DNA from 3 places in the Pantoea agglomerans genome. Region 1 is predicted to be linked to each of the others. Evidence: predicted binding sites of a transcription regulator. Region 1 holds the regulator's gene; each other region holds the start of a gene.
What was found. The regulator LexA, encoded in region 1, represses DNA repair genes until DNA is damaged. The targets are predictions, from matches to a motif close to TNCTGTATGTACATACAGNA.

Region 1 (3,277 bases):
CTCGCGGCCGGGCGCGCGGCCAAACATCACCGAAACCGGCAGCATCTGGATATCGAGCTGAGGGTTGTTACGGTGCAGATCGAGATACTCGTGAAAAATCTTCACCGATTCGGTATTCGGCCCAAAAGCGGGGAATACGCGCGGGCCGTCGTGAATAAACACGTGGCGCGGCAGTATCGAGCCGTCAATCTCCAGTGGTGACAGCGGATCGGGCAGATTATGCTTCAGACACTGCTGGCGCAGCGTCAGCAAATCCGCCTTGGAATCGTATGGCAGCACGTACATAATCGGCCGCGTTGGATCGAGTCCATGTTCGGAAACGGGATCGCCCGGAATAGCCTTCGTTTTTACCAGAACAGAGAGTGGTAAATTCAACAATTTATAATAAAGTTTACGCCAACCTGACATAGACAACATGAAGCCTCTTGTTAGCAAAGCGCCGCAAGCATATCAGAAAGTGCTGCGAAGATCTGTGGTGGTGCCAAACGCACCTGGCCCAGACATTGACGTCAAACAACCTAAAGGGTTCCCTCGCAATGGCAAGTAATACCACCGGTTTGCTCAGGATTGTAAAAGCGGCAGGCTACTCGTGGCAGGGGCTGCGCGCCGCCTGGCAGCATGAAGCCGCGTTTCGTCAGGAGGCCACGGCCGCCATCGTCGCTATCGCTATCGCCTGCTGGCTGGATGTCGACACCGTCGCGCGCATCCTGATGATTGGATCGGTGGTGCTGGTGATTATTGTCGAGATCCTCAACAGCGCAATCGAAGCGGTGGTCGACCGTATCGGCCAGGAGCGTCACCCGCTGTCGGGACGAGCGAAAGATATGGGCTCCGCCGCCGTTTTGCTCGCTATTATACTGGCGCTGTTCATCTGGATCGCGCTGCTCTGGACGCATTTGCGGTAGGCTTTCCACAATGGCCCAAACGGCTGTTATTTCCCTGGGTTTTGGTTTTCATTTCACCAATACCTGTATATACTCACAGCGACTGTATAAACAACCAGGGGGCGGGATGAAAGCATTAACCACCAGGCAGCAACAGGTTTATGACCTGATTCGCGACCATATCAACCAGACGGGCATGCCGCCAACGCGTGCGGAGATCGCCTCGCAGCTGGGGTTCCGTTCCCCCAACGCCGCCGAAGAACACCTTAAAGCGCTGGCGCGTAAAGGCGTTATTGAGATCGTTTCTGGCGCATCACGCGGCATTCGCCTGCTGATGGAAGAGGAAGAGTCCAACGGGCTGCCGTTAATCGGCCGCGTCGCCGCTGGCGAGCCGCTGCTGGCTCAGGAACATATTGAGACGCACTATAAAGTCGATCCCGACCTGTTTAAGCCCTCTGCTGATTTCCTGCTGCGCGTTGCCGGTATGTCGATGAAAGATATCGGCATTATGGATGGCGATCTGCTTGCGGTGCATAAAACGCAGGATGTGCGTAACGGTCAGGTTGTTGTGGCGCGTATCGATGACGAAGTCACGGTAAAACGCTGGAAAAAGCAGGGCACCGTGGTTCATCTGCTGCCGGAAAACAACGACTTCGAACCGATTATCGTCGATACCCGCACGCAGTCGCTGACCGTTGAAGGTCTGGCAGTGGGCGTGGTGCGCAACGGCGAGTGGCTCTGACCGCTCGCCTTCAGACGCCTGTATCGCTTCGCCAGGCGTCTGTACGATAATCTTTTCACGCGCCTCCTCCTGCGGCTAGCGCCGCATTGAGGCCGCCTCGCTCCTTTTTACGTTTTCAGGCATGGACCGGCTGATGCGTCTCTTCTCTGCTGACGATCGACAACTCTGGCGGCTGGCGCTGCCGATGATCCTCTCTAATATCACCGTGCCGCTGCTCGGCCTGGTGGACACCGCCGTTATCGGCCATCTCGACAGTCCGGTTTACCTTGGCGGCGTAGCGATTGGCGCGACCGCGACCAGCTTCGTCTTTATGCTGTTACTCTTTTTACGCATGAGCACCACCGGCTTTACCGCGCAGGCCTTTGGCGCGCGCGATGCGCAGGCGCTGGCGCGCGCCCTGACGCAGCCGCTGCTGATGGCGCTGCTTGCGGGCCTGCTGTTTATTCTGCTGCGCGATCCGCTTAGCGCGCTGGCGGGTCGGCTGGCGGGGGGCAATCCCCAGGTGCTGGAGCAGGCCGCCATCTTTATCCATATTCGCTGGCTCAGCGCGCCGGCAACGCTGGCAAATATGGTTATCCTCGGCTGGCTGCTGGGCGTGCAGTATGCCCGTGCGCCGGTTGTGCTGCTGGTGGTGGGCAACACGGTAAATATTCTGCTCGATCTCTGGCTAGTGCTCGGTCTGAAGTGGGGCGTGGCCGGCGCGGCGACCGCGACGGCGCTGGCGGAATATGTCACGCTGGCGGTAGGGCTGGCGATGGTATGGCGGGTTCTGAAGCTACGCGGCATATCAATGACGATGCTGAAGAGGAGCTGGCGCGGCGATATCCGCCGCCTGCTGCGCCTTAACCGCGACATTATGCTGCGCTCCCTGCTGCTGCAGCTCTGCTTTGCCTCGCTGACGCTTATCGGCGCGCGCCTGGGGCCAGAGATCGTCGCCGCCAATGCCGTCCTGCTGATGTTTATCACCTTTACCGCCTATGCGCTCGACGGGTTCGCCTATGCGGTGGAAGCCGTTTCCGGCGAGGCCTATGGCGCGCGCGACGGCGACAGGCTGCTGTCGGTATGGCACGCCGCCTGTCGTCAGGCGGGCATGGTTGCGCTCGCCTTCGCGCTAATCTATGCGGCGAGCGGTGACGCTATTGTGTCGATGCTGACTTCGCTGGCGTCGCTGCAGCAGCTGGTCGATCGCTATCTTATCTGGCAGATCATTCTGCCGCTGGCTGGCGTGTGGTGCTATCTGCTGGACGGGCTGTTTATCGGCGCGACGCGCGGGCGCGAAATGCGCAACAGCATGGCGGTGGCCGCGCTCGGTTACTTCCTGACGCTGCTGACCTTGCCCTGGCTGGGCAACCACGGTTTGTGGCTGGCGGTAACGGTTTTTCTTGCGCTGCGCGGCGTTTCGCTTTGGTGGATCTGGCGGCGCGAATGGCGCCTAAGCCGCTGGTTTGCAAACTGATTATCGCGCGCAGCGGCAGCCTTAACGCGCTGCGCTAAACAGATTATTCTGTATTTCTGCGGCAGTTGCCGATTCGTCTACTATAATTAACTTACAACAGCGCGACACAGCAGCGCTTTGTATTGTCGTATCACCATTATGTGGTGGTATGTAAAACTAAGGATGACGTGGAGGTCTGACATGAACAAAGACGAA
Region 2 (3,277 bases), 1.2 Mb from region 1:
TTGATACCTTTCACGTCGATTTCTACGCGACGGTCCGGACCCAGGCAGTCGATCAGAGCCTGACGGCCTTTTACGCTGTCACAGGTGTTGCCGGTAACTGGGTTAGATTCGCCCATGCCACGTGCAGAGATCTTGTTAGACGGGATACCTTTAGAAACCAGGTAGTCAACCACAGACTGAGCGCGTTTCTCAGACAGTTTCTGGTTGTACTGGTCAGAGCCGATGCGGTCAGTGAAGCCCAGAACGACGACTGAACCGTCTTTCGGATCCATTGAGCTCAGCTGGCTGTACAGCTGATCCAGAGCCTGCTGGCCTTCCGGCTTCAGGGTAGACTTGTTGAAGGTGAACAGGACGTCAGACTTCAGGGTGAAACGCTTGGTTTCAACAACTGGAGCCGGAGCCGGAGCCGGAGCAACAACCGGTGCAACTTCATCCTGACCGAAGCGGTATGAAACGCCTACGCTCAGCATGCCGTTGTCAGGACGTGCGCCAACGGTCTGTGCGTCACCGATGTTGTTAACCCACTGGTAGTCCAGACGAGTTGCCCAGTTCTGAGTCAGAGCGTATTCAACACCCACTGCTGCCAGCGGAGAAACGCCGGTGTCGTGGTCGCTGATGCGGCCGTTGACAACGTTGTTCTGAGTTGCGTCAGCACGCCATACCATACCACCCAGGCGGGTGTAGACATCCAGATCGTCAGTGATCGGATAGCTCAGTTTAGCAGCCAGCTGAACGCCCTGTGCTTTGAATGCGCCGTTGTTTACGGTGCCTTTGTTCGGCATACGGCCAAGCCAGTCGTAGCCCAGCTCGAAGCCCAGGTACGGGTTAGCCTGGTAACCTACGAATGCGCCAGCGCCAAGCTGAGATTCGTGAGTCGGGCCATTGTTGTTGCCATAACCGTTACCGTAGTAACCAGTATCGTGATACTGAGACCAGCCCAGTTTAGCACCGGTGTACCAGGTGTCATCTTTCGGAGCGGCCTGCGCTACGGTAGCGAAGCCAGCCAGTGCCACTGCAATTGCGATAGCTGTCTTTTTCATTTTGCGCCTCGTTATCATCCAAATAGGCAATGAGCAAAAAGGGATGCTCTTGGTTGTAATCCTTCGCCGGGTTAATACGCTCGCTTATGACTCTACCGATTAAAAAACGGAGATTATTGAGCACCCTGGCGAGGTAAAGTCTACAACGAGATTGGAAAGTTACAAGTATGATGTGAGGGGATGCTGCAAAAAAACAGGGCTTTATACACATATTCTAACATTTGGCGCGGTCTTAATACCGTCGCGCTTAAAGGCAAAATGCAGCTAAACCATTGTCAAAGCTGGAGGGAAAAGAATCAGTGGTTTAGCTGAAACAAAAAAGGCAATTGACCCGAGATAAATCTTATTTTTACTTAATGAAACAAATCGGACTGAATTTTTCGCCCTTTAGTTGGTCGCAGCGAGGGTTCTGCCGTCCCATTGGGACGCATTATCAACCCCAGCGCTTTACCTTCCGCCGCCGCCAGTTCTAATTCGCGCCGTTCTTCCTCGTCCAGATCGTACGGTATCCACGCCAGCACGACGCTGTAATTCCCGGTACGCAACGCTTTAATCATCGCCTCAACAGAGGTGCAACGCTCAGAATCCGCAACGTGCATGCTTTTTTCCAGCGGCAGACCCGACTGTTGCAGCCAGGCGCGATTCAGCTTGTGCGCGGGCGTCAGCCAGAGCTGCCAGCGAGACTCCTTGCTGAGCTGTTGCAGTAACGGCAGCAGCAACATTTGCATCATGCCGGGCTGTTCGCTGTAGCGCAATTCCGTAATCCAGCCGCTGTGCTGCGACGGCTTAGAAGCGGAAACGTGACGGTGAGCAAAGCCTGCATTATTAAAGTGTTGGGTGCGCATAAGTTAACCACTCAGCATTGGACTGTATGGATATACAGTAATGACTTCCTGGATAAAGATCAACCTCAAATTTGGAAAACGGCTCGCAAAAAAGGCAGAAGGTCAGGCTTAAGGAAAAGAATTAATTGAACCCTTAACTGATTTTTTCTATATCTCTAACGAACTGATACCCATGGATTTTTAGTAATTTTCTGCACAAGGAGAGCGTGTTATGAAAAAAAAGCACCCCATTGTAGAACAGTCTCGTAATCGCCTGGCCGCGCTAGGCCATATCGAGGCGCGCACCCAGTTCGGCGGCTATGCGCTGGCCGTCGAAAAAGTGGTTTTCGCGCTGATTAGCGATGACGCACTCTATCTGCGCGCCAGCGAAGCGCTGCGGCAATATGCGACGCGCCAGCCTATGCAGCCGCTGCTGTTTCGCAAGCGCGGTACCGCGGTCTGCCTCGACTACTATCGCGTCGACGACGTGCTATGGAGTGACCCCGAGCAGCTGCTGTCTCTTTCCGCCGCTTCGTTGCGCACCGCACGCCAGGCGTCGCAGGCCAGACAGAGGCCGCTGCGGCTGAAGGATCTGCCCAATCTCAGCCTGCGCATGGAGCTTCTGCTGCACGAGGCGGGGGTGAGAAGCGTGCAGCATTTGATGGAGCTGGGATCGAAACGCTGCTGGCTCAGGCTCAGAGCGATAAACCAGCATATCGGCTTTAAAACGCTGCTGGCGCTGGAGGGGGCGATAAAGGGACGACATGAAGCCGCCCTGCCGCTAACGGTCAGGGCGGAGCTGAATGCATGGTATCAGGAGGCTTTAAAAGGTGGCCTCTCCTGAGGCTGCGCCAGCGTCCGGCTCAGACGGGCGATTTCCGGCAGCAGGGCTACCAGTAAGCCCAACTGCTGCAACACCAGCGGCGCGCGCGTCTCCTGATTAGCGGCCATATCGCTGATGCGCTGCGTTAGCGCGCTCTGCATCGTTTCCGCTTCAGCGTCGCTCACCACCTCGGTTTGCAGCACATCTTCGACATAGCAGACCGTATCGTCGAGCAGCGTCAGCAGCGCGCCGTCAGTCAGCTTATCGCGGTGCGCGCCGAGGGCAGAGATATAGCTCAGAAAAGAGTGGTTAAGGCAGAGCAGCTGGAAAGCGGACTCTTTATGTTTCTGCTGCGTCCGCGACTCCCCGCTCATATTGGAGACCACGGAGGCCAGCTCCGCATCGGCGTTATGGGCGTCGCGTCGCGCGATGCGATAGGCGAGACGATTATCCTTACCCTGATGATACTGCTCCATAATGGCGTCCAGATAGCGGCAGTTGGCGTTCAGGGTGCGCGCCGCCACCGCAGGCAGCTGACGAAAACGCCAGTCAGGCCAGATAAAGGCCACCGCCAGCCAGGCGAGCGCACA
Region 3 (3,277 bases), 1.5 Mb from region 1:
CTGGACGACCTGACCCAGTTAACCGCCGCGCACCTGCTGGGCGACGTTGCCCACTAGCGGACGCGCGCCGACAGGCCGATGCCCCCTCTCTACTCTGACCCGCCTTCGGCGGGTTTTTTCTGACGGCATGATCCCCATCGCAATAAATAAAACAGCGTTTCATTTTTATTGAATTGCTTGCCCACTCCTCATAAGATGCCCTGAGACGCCCTGCGGGGCACATCGACCTGTTTCGCCAGAGGGGACCAGAATGGACGTTCGTCAAAGTATTCATAGCGAGCATGCCCGCCAGCTCGACACCGCCGCGCTGCGCCGCGAATTTTTAATTGAGAAAATTTTTGAAGCCGACCGCTATACGCTCACCTACAGCCATATCGACCGCATTATTATCGGCGGCGTGATGCCGGTCGCCGACGGCGTTACCTTCGGCAACGAGATGGGCAAGCAGCTCGGCGTCAGCTATTTTCTGGAGCGCCGCGAGCTGGGCGTCATCAATATCGGCGGGCCGGGCACCATCGAGGTAGACGGCAAACTCTGGGAGATTGGCCCGGAAGAGGCGCTTTACGTCGGCAAAGGCGCCCAGACGCTGCGCTTTTGCAGCAGCGACGCCTCCCGACCGGCCAAATTTTATTTCAACAGCGCGCCCGCCCACAGCCGCTTTCCCGATAAAAAAGTCGGCAAAGAGGAGGCGGTTCGCACCACGCTGGGCGATGCGGCCACCTCAAACCGCCGCACCATCAATAAATATCTGGTGCCGGACGTGCTGCCGACCTGCCAGCTCACCATGGGGCTGACCCGCCTGGACGAAGGCAACCTGTGGAACACCATGCCGTGCCACACTCACGAACGCCGGATGGAGGTCTATTTCTACTTCGATATGAACCCGGACAGCGCGGTGTTTCATATGATGGGCCAGCCGCAGGAGACGCGTCATCTGCTGGTGCATAACGAACAGGCGGTTATCTCTCCCAGCTGGTCGATTCACGCCGGCGTCGGCACCGAACGCTACACCTTTATCTGGGGCATGGTCGGCGAGAACCAGGTATTCGACGACATGGATCATGTCAACATCCGCGATCTGCGCTGATAAAGGAGGCGCTCATATGATACTCAACGCATTTAATCTGGAAGGTAAAATCGCGCTGGTTACCGGCTGCAACACCGGGCTCGGCCAGGGCATGGCGCTGGGGCTGGCGCAGGCCGGCTGCGACATCATTGGCGTCAACCGCGAAGACCCGATGGACACCCAGCAGCGCGTTGAAGCGCTTGGCCGCCGCTTCTGGTCGCTGCAGGCGGATCTTATCCGCAGCGAGCAGGTGGCAGGCGTGGTGGAAAAAGCGGTCGCCGCCGCGGGTAGAATCGACATTCTGGTCAATAACGCCGGCATTATCCGGCGCGAAGATGCGCTGAACTTTAGCGAGCAGGACTGGGACGACGTTATGAACATCAACAGCAAAAGCGTCTTTTTTCTGTCGCAGCAGGTGGCGCGCCAGTTTATCGCGCAGGGCCAGGGCGGCAAGATTATTAATATCGCCTCAATGCTCTCGTTCCAGGGCGGCATTCGCGTTCCCTCCTACACGGCATCGAAAAGCGCGGTGATGGGGCTGACGCGGCTGCTGGCGAACGAGTGGGCGAAACACGGCATCAACGTTAACGCTATTGCGCCGGGCTATATGGCGACCAACAATACCGAGCAGCTGCGCAGCGACGAAGGCCGCAGCGCCGAGATCCTCGGGCGTATCCCTGCCGCGCGCTGGGGCGTGCCGGACGATATGATGGGCCCGGTGGTTTTCCTCGCCTCTTCAGCTTCTGACTATGTTAACGGCTATACGCTGGCGGTCGACGGCGGCTGGCTGGCGCGCTAGTTCCGGCTGGCGCAGAAGAGGTTAACCAGGAGCGATCTCCCCCTGTCGGGGAGAAAACCGACGAAACGGCGGCGCGAAGCCGCCGTCTCGCTAAAAAATTCACGCTTCGTTACAGCGTCACAACTTCTCATTCACTGGATAAATCCCTATACTGGATGCATCGACAGTTTGCAGCCAGGTTTTATCATGACGGGCGAAGGCCACGTAATTTTTGCTATTGCCACCGCTATTTTTGCCAAGCGCGCGGAGCTGACGCCCGTGCTGGCGCAGGCCGACTGGTGGCACCTTATTTCCGCCTCGCTGCTCACCTGTCTGCTGCCCGATATCGATCACCCAAAATCATTGCTCGGCCAGCGGCTGAAATGGCTCTCCTACCCGATCGCCCGCGCCTTTGGCCACCGCGGCTTCACCCATAGCCTGCTGGCGGTGGCCGCCAGCCTCTGGCTGTTTCAGATAAACGTACCTGACGACTGGCTGCTGCCCGCCGACGTGCTGCAGGGCATGACGCTGGGCTATCTCAGCCATATCGTCGCGGATATGCTGACCCCCGCCGGCGTGCCGCTGCTGTGGCCGTGCCGCTGGCGCTTTCGTCTGCCGATCCTCAGAAGCCAGAAAGGCAATCAGCTGGAGCGCACCCTTTGCCTGGTGCTGGTAGGCTACGCGCTCTGGTTCCCCCCCGGATCGCCCTCTTTTGGTGCGAACGGCTGGCCAACTCAGCTGTTTGATACGCTACAAAATGGCGTCTCTCGCCTGATTTCTACGCAAAAAGCGCATTAAAGCAGCAGAAAACGCTGTCTGGTTATAAGGCATTCCATTTGGATATAAGTCGACGCTCAGGTCAGCTGGTAACATACCGCCACTTAATTCGTGCGTCACATTATCTGGCGCGCCGGCGTCATGCTGACGCCGGATGTGTCTTTCGGGAGCCAACATGGATCTACCTCTGATTCTTAATCTTGCAGCCTTCGTCGCGCTGCTGCTGCTGCTGTCGCGCCTCGGCCGTGATAGCTGGAGCCTGTCGAAAAAGGTACTGGTCGGTCTGGTGATCGGCGTGCTGTTCGGCCTGGCGCTGCAGACCATTTACGGCGCGCAGAGCGAGGTGCTGAAAACCTCAATCAGCTGGTTCAATATCGTGGGCAACGGCTACGTGCAGCTGCTGCAAATGATTGTGATGCCGCTGGTGTTCGCCTCGATCCTCAGCGCCGTCGCGCGCCTGCACAACGCCTCTTCGCTGGGCAAAATCAGCCTGCTGACCATCGGCGTGCTGCTGTTTACCACCGCGATCTCCGCGCTGGTCGGCGTGCTGGTCACCGGCCTGTTCCACCTCAGCGCCGAGGGTCTGGTTCAGGGCGCGCAGGAGAGCGCGCGTCTTGCCGCGATTCAGAGCAACTACGCGGGCAAAGTAGCGGACC

Region 2: a site for LexA is predicted at 1,906-1,925, ahead of sulA (SOS-induced cell division inhibitor SulA). Genes of this name have one in related genera too.
Region 3: a site for LexA is predicted at 2,015-2,034, ahead of LB453_RS13390 (metal-dependent hydrolase). Genes of this name have one in related genera too.

What each region holds. Positions count from the first base shown of each region.
Region 1 is NZ_CP083809.1:3,737,828-3,741,104, reverse strand. Features, by position in the region: gene plsB (glycerol-3-phosphate 1-O-acyltransferase PlsB) at 1-408, opposite strand, end outside; gene LB453_RS20580 (diacylglycerol kinase) at 537-905, shown strand; gene lexA (transcriptional repressor LexA) at 1,012-1,626, shown strand; gene dinF (MATE family efflux transporter DinF) at 1,760-3,082, shown strand; gene LB453_RS20565 (CsbD family protein) at 3,263-3,277, shown strand, end outside.
Region 2 is NZ_CP083809.1:2,586,868-2,590,144, reverse strand. Features, by position in the region: gene ompA (porin OmpA) at 1-1,040, opposite strand, end outside; gene sulA (SOS-induced cell division inhibitor SulA) at 1,394-1,885, opposite strand; gene LB453_RS15215 (TfoX/Sxy family DNA transformation protein) at 2,097-2,708, shown strand; gene yccS (YccS family putative transporter) at 2,678-3,277, opposite strand, start outside.
Region 3 is NZ_CP083809.1:2,232,924-2,236,200, forward strand. Features, by position in the region: gene hxpB (hexitol phosphatase HxpB) at 1-57, shown strand, start outside; gene kduI (5-dehydro-4-deoxy-D-glucuronate isomerase) at 251-1,087, shown strand; gene kduD (2-dehydro-3-deoxy-D-gluconate 5-dehydrogenase KduD) at 1,104-1,865, shown strand; gene LB453_RS13390 (metal-dependent hydrolase) at 2,052-2,642, shown strand; gene LB453_RS13395 (L-cystine transporter) at 2,797-3,277, shown strand, end outside.